2 regions of the Moheibacter stercoris genome follow, and region 1 is predicted to be linked to the other one. Evidence: riboswitches for the same ligand, from Rfam matches in the RefSeq annotation. Region 1 holds a riboswitch; the other holds the start of a gene.

Region 1 (3,185 bases):
TGAATTATTCGGTAAATCGATTGTATCCAGAATTGAAAAATTCCACCAATTTAGCTTTGGCTTTCTTGGAAAAAGTGATGAAAGTTCAGATTGATTTGATCGTGAATTGGATGCGAGTAGGCTTTATTCATGGAGTGATGAATACCGATAATATTTCCATTTCGGGAGAAACTTTTGATTTTGGGCCATGTGCGTTTATGGGAGTTTATGATCCCTCAACCGTTTATAGTTCTATTGATCAAAATGCTCGGTATTCGTTTGAGAATCAACCCAAAATCTTGAAATGGAATTTGGCTCGATTGGCGGAAACTTTATTGAGTCTAATTCATCCCGAAGAAAAAGTTGCGATCGAATTAGCGATTCAGATAATTAATGAATTTGATTCACTTTATATGGAATCTTGGTACAAAATGATGTTTTCCAAATTAGGAATTACAGAGGAAAAAGAGGGTGATAGTCATTTGGTAGATGAGTTTCTGGAATACTTATATCAATTTAAATTGGATTATACGAATTCGTTTGCGAAGTTAACCTATCCAGAAGTTTTTGATGAAAAAGAAAACGATTTTCCAAAAGAAATGAATTCTTGGCTCGGAAAATGGAAAATTAGGATTGAAAATGAATTGAATTCAAATGAAATAATGAGGAGAAATAACCCTATCATGATTTTAAGAAATCAATCATTAGAAGAAATTTTGAAAAATGCCGAGGAAGGAAATTTTTCAAAATTTCACAATTTATTAAATCAATTAGAATCAAAAAAAAGGATTTCCTCAATTGATAATTCTTTTTTGAGAGCCAATCCAGAATTCGATTCCCAATATAAAACATTTTGCGGTACTTAAGTATTTGAATATTAATAATATAATTGTAATAAATATTTATTATCATTTTCCTCAGAAAATTTGATAGAATTATTAATTTCTTAACATAGGTCAATGAATTTAATGGTTTACCTCAATAAATTTGTCCACATATAATCCAAAGGGGTAAATGGATAATATACTATTTAGATTCGTCTAAATAAAAGTTTAGTAAGTTTAGTAAGTTTTTAGGTTTAAGTATTCAAAGCCATTCGAGTAAAATTGAATGGCTTTGTTTCATTTTAGCTATTTCTTATTCAAAAATAAGTTTGAGTATTTCGGATTTTAATTTATACATTTGCAGCATCCTTATTGAGAAAGGTGGAGGGATTAGGCCCTATGATACCTTAGCAACCCGTTAGGTCGGGTGCTACATCCTATCTTGTCAAAAGAGCAAGAAAAGATAAGGGAAAAATACTTCGCGTATATTTTTCAATAAGGTCAAATAATAATGTATTCAAATGAATTTGACCGATTTATCCAAAGAGAAAATATTGATTTTAGATGGTGCAATGGGCACGATGATTCAGCGTCATCAATTGTCTGAAGAAGACTATCGTGGCGACCGATTTGCCGATTTTCATCAGTCATTGAAAGGCAATAACGACTTGCTGTCCATCACACAACCCGAAATTATTCAAAATATTCATCGCGCTTATCTTCAGGCAGGCGCCGATATTCTTGAAACCAATACCTTTAATGCCAATCGAATTTCTATGGTGGATTACGATATGGTCGATTGGGTAGAGGAATTAAATTTCGCTTCAGCCAAATTAGCGTTGGAAGTTGCTGATGAATTTACCACACGAAATCCATCTCAGCCAAAATTTGTCGCTGGTTCAATCGGTCCAACGAATCGTACCGCTTCTATTTCACCCAAAGTTCAAGATCCAGCTTTTCGAAATGTAGATTTTGATGAATTGGTCATAACCTATCAAGAACAAGCTACGACTTTGTTAAAAGCAGGAGTTCATGCTTTATTGGTGGAAACGATATTTGATACGCTCAATGCAAAAGCTGCCTTCTTTGGCATCATGGAAGCAATGGATCAAACGGGAATTCAAGTTCCTTTAATGGCTTCTGGAACCATTACGGATAAATCGGGAAGAACCCTTTCGGGCCAAACGACAGAAGCATTTTTGATTTCCCTGGCGCATATTCCTCTTTTTAGTATTGGATTGAATTGTGCATTAGGCGCGACCGATATGTTGCCCTATGTCGAAATCCTATCCGATCATGCACCTTTCAATGTCAGTGTCTATCCCAATGCAGGTTTGCCAAATGCCTTTGGCGGATATGATGAGTCTCCCGAAATCATGTTGGAAAACATACGACCGATGGTAGAAAACGGATGGATCAATATTTTGGGTGGTTGCTGTGGTACAACACCTGAACATATTCAGAAAATGGCAGAATTCGTTCAAAATTATCAACCGCGTAAAATCCCTGCATTGTTATGAGTATCAAATTAACTTTAAGTGGATTGGAACCTTTGTACATCAGAGATAATTCCAATTTTATCAATGTAGGAGAGCGAACCAATGTGACAGGTTCTAAAAAATTCCTTCGATTGATTCAAAATGGCGATTTTGAGGAAGCCTTGCAAATTGCTCGAGACCAAGTAGAAGGCGGAGCGCAAATCATCGATATCAATATGGATGAAGGAATGCTCGATGGCAAAGAAGCGATGATCAAATTTTTACGTTTGGTAGCTTCTGAACCCGATATTTGTAGAGTTCCGATTATGATTGATTCGTCAAAATGGGAAATTTTAGAAGCTGGACTGAAAAATGTTCAAGGAAAAGCCATTGTGAATTCCATCAGTTTGAAAGAAGGCGAAGAAATATTTATTCAGCAAGCGAAAAAAATAAGACGTTATGGCGCCGCGGCCATTGTGATGGCGTTTGATGAAATTGGTCAAGCCGATAATTTGGAAAGACGAATTGAAATATGTCAACGATCGTATGATATTCTTGTTCATCAGGTAGGATTTCCATCAACGGACATAATTTTCGATGTCAATATATTTCCTTTAGCGACGGGAATGGAAGAGCATCGTAGAAATGCCTTGGATTTTTTTGAAGCTACGAAATGGATCAAAGAAAATCTTCCAGGTGCTTTGGTGAGTGGAGGAGTGAGCAATGCCTCTTTTTCATTTCGAGGAAATAATCAAGTGCGCGAGGCGATTCATTCGGTTTTTCTCTATCATGGGATTCAATATGGTATGGATATGGGAATCGTCAATCCTGAAATGTTGGAAATCTATGATAGTATTCCCAAGGATTTATTGGAATTGGTCGAAGATGTTGTGCTTAATCGCCG
Region 2 (3,185 bases), on a different contig from region 1:
CAATCGTAAAATGAACGGGCAAATCCATGGTCTTATACTCAATTTTTTCTCGATAATTATAATCAGTAAACATTTCAAAAGAATCCTTTGGTGGCAAATAAAGTTTGAGGAAATTTTGATTCTGATTGTCAATTTCTTTCTGAAAAATGCCCACAAACAAAACAGGAATAATCAGCAAACTGATCACTCCTGTTAGATTATCTATTTTGGAATATGTTTTATTTTTTCTCAAAGTTTACAAAACTTCTTTGATGCTATACTTTTGGCCATTGAATTCGATTACATCTCCTGCTTTTGCACCTTCCAATGCCGAATAAATAGGAGCCTCTGTATTCAATCCAATGTATTTCTTACCTTCATAATCAAACATATTGGCGGTGATACCGATGAAAAAATTCAAGGTTTCGGTTAAAACCAAAGCTCCTGGTTCTACTTTCTCTTTTGGACCAAAATCCAAATTCAAGAAACTATCAATCATTTGTTTTTGGCGGTTAATTCTTAACTCCAATCCTTTTGCAGATTCTTGACTTTGCGTCATTTGCGAATAATCCTCTGGATCGATGGTTGATTCCTCATCCAAATCAGCGGACTCTTGATAGGTTGCAAACATTTCTTTCAATCCATTTAAGTCTGCTTTTTCAATTTCAATAATTTGATTCTTGATGGTTTCTTTTAAAGACATATTTGTTTGTTTTGATTAAATTTAAGTAAAATTGTACGAATATTACTCGACAAAATTAATTGAAATAATGAAAAACATACTTTTTACGCTCATGTTTGTCATTTCTATTGGCAGCTTTGCACAAACATCAGACCAAGAATTGAATCCCAATAAATGGCGAGTTGGTGGTGGGATTGGATTAGGATTCGGAAGCAATGATTATTTCGGATTTTCCATTTCTCCTTCAGTTGGATATGAAATTACGCCCATGATTGAAGCTGGTGTTTCGGCTGGATATCAATATTCGAAATGGTCATATGCCAAACAAAATTTATTCAATTTTGGTCCTTATGTGAATTTTTATCCGGTTGATTTTTTATTTCTTCGTTCCCATTTTGAACACTATTTAGGAACGCATACATGGCAATCTAGCAATCCAGATGTGAGCGATCTGAAAGAAAATTATGATGAATCAGCATTATGGTTGGGAGGCGGATATCGCAGTCCAGGAAAGGTTTCTTTTCATGTTGGGATCATGTACAATGTTTTATACAAGGAAAATTCCAGCATATTTTCAACAGGACTTCGACCAATGGCTGGAGTTAGTTTTGGATTTTAATTTTCCTATCGAATAATTCATTGATTACAAATAATTTGAAAATTATTATTAAATTTTAACATATAGAATTGCAATTATTTAAAAAATTCAATTCTATATTTGCAAAAGAGAAGTTCATCAATTTTATTCTTATCAAGAAAAGCCGAGGGAAATGGCCCGTTGAAGCTTTAGCAACCATCTAGTTTAGATAAGGTGCTACATCCATCCGACAAGGAAAGATAAGTTCACAGCAAAGTTTAGGTTACAATAAAACAATATACTAGACTCTTCTGACTTATCAGAGGAGTCTTTTTTTTTGACTTTTCTGAAGCTGCTCTTGGTAAGATTTTACAACACACACAAAACACAGAAAAAATCTAAAAATGAGCAGAATAACTGAAATCTTAGAATCTATACCTGTCGATCCATTGACAGGTTCGATTTCCGTCCCTATTTACCAAACATCCACATTTGTTCAGGAAGCGCCAGGCATCAACAAAGGATTTGATTATGCGAGAAGCAATAATCCTACTCGTTTAGCCCTTGAAAACATTGTTGCTCAAATGGAAATGGGACACAAAGGTTTCGCATTTGCGACAGGTTTGGCTGCCATTGATGCTGTCGTTAAATTACTGGAATCGGGAGACGAAATCATCGCAGTGGATGATATTTATGGTGGCGCTTACCGATTATTTACACAGATTTATCAAAAATTTGGGATCAAAGTTCATTATGTTGATACAACACAAGCTGAAAATATTCTTGAATTTATCAATGATAAAACCAAATTGATTTGGTTAGAATCTCCCACCAATCCAACCTTGAAAATTTCAGACATTCAAAAAATTTCTGAAATTGCCCATTCATTTGGAGCCTTGGTGGTGGTCGACAATACATTTGCAAGTCCTATTGCGCAATTGCCGCTAGAATTAGGTGCTGACATAGTCGTACATAGTGCAACCAAATACATCGCAGGCCATTCCGATTTGGTCGCAGGATTGGTCATTACCAAAACACCAGAATTATCTGAAAAAATAAAATTTATACAAAACGCCTCCGGAGCAATTTTAGGTCCATGGGATTGTTTTTTAGTGATACGTGGAATTGAATCTTTAGACTTAAGGGTCAGACAACAAAGCGAGAACGCGAAAATAATTGCTAATTTTCTGATGAATAGGGAGGAAATAGACAAAGTCTATTATCCGGGGTTAACTACACACACGAACCACGAGATTGCGCAAAAGCAACAAAATGGATTATTCGGGGGCGTTATTTCTTTTAGCTTAAAAAAGGACAGCATAGATGCTGCCAATCAATTTGTTACCCAAACAAAATTATTTAAGCTGGCAGAAAGCTTAGGTGGTGTCAAAAGTTTGATTTCTCATCCTGCTCAAATGACGCATGCTTCTGTACCTAGAGAAAAAAGAATTTCATCGGGTATTCAAGATTCCTTAATTCGACTTTCTGTTGGAATTGAAGATCCCTTAGATCTAGTTCAAGATTTAGAAAAAGCATTATTGTCCATCGATCAAAAAATCAAAGAAATTATCTAACTCATGTTCAGGGCCAATTGCTAAAATCAATCCATTTTTTGGATTTGAAAGGGTGAAAATTGGTCCTTTTGAACGAAACTTTAGTCAACATCATGAAAAAAATAAACATCGGACTATTCGGATTTGGAGTAGTCGGAGAGGGAATCTACAAGGTTTTATCAGAGAAATCTCAACTCAATACTGAGATCAAAAAAATCGTCATCAAACATCCTGAAAAAAAGCGAAACGCACCCGCACAATTGTTCACCACAGACGCAAAAGAGATTCTAGATGATCCTGAAATTGATATTGTCGTGGAATTGATAGACGATGCAGAAGCCGCATTTGAAATTGCAAAAACTGCCATGAATTCTGGAAAATCAGTGGTCAGTGC

Evidence for each region. A riboswitch is a leader RNA that binds a small molecule or an ion and turns the genes downstream of it on or off. The one in region 1 is predicted to bind S-adenosylmethionine.
Region 2: linked by a shared signal. The riboswitch ahead of ABID46_RS12495 (trans-sulfuration enzyme family protein) and the one ahead of ABID46_RS10880 (homocysteine S-methyltransferase family protein) in region 1 are both predicted to bind S-adenosylmethionine.

The regions. Positions count from the first base shown of each region.
Region 1 is NZ_JBEPMO010000015.1:31,367-34,551, forward strand. It holds gene ABID46_RS10875 (protein adenylyltransferase SelO) at 1-845, shown strand, start outside; SAM riboswitch class I at 1,170-1,273, shown strand; gene ABID46_RS10880 (homocysteine S-methyltransferase family protein) at 1,325-2,323, shown strand; gene metH (methionine synthase) at 2,320-3,185, shown strand, end outside.
Region 2 is NZ_JBEPMO010000024.1:995-4,179, reverse strand. It holds gene ABID46_RS12510 (hypothetical protein) at 1-232, opposite strand, end outside; gene ABID46_RS12505 (hypothetical protein) at 236-682, opposite strand; gene ABID46_RS12500 (hypothetical protein) at 750-1,280, shown strand; SAM riboswitch class I at 1,407-1,505, shown strand; gene ABID46_RS12495 (trans-sulfuration enzyme family protein) at 1,643-2,812, shown strand; gene ABID46_RS12490 (homoserine dehydrogenase) at 2,881-3,185, shown strand, end outside.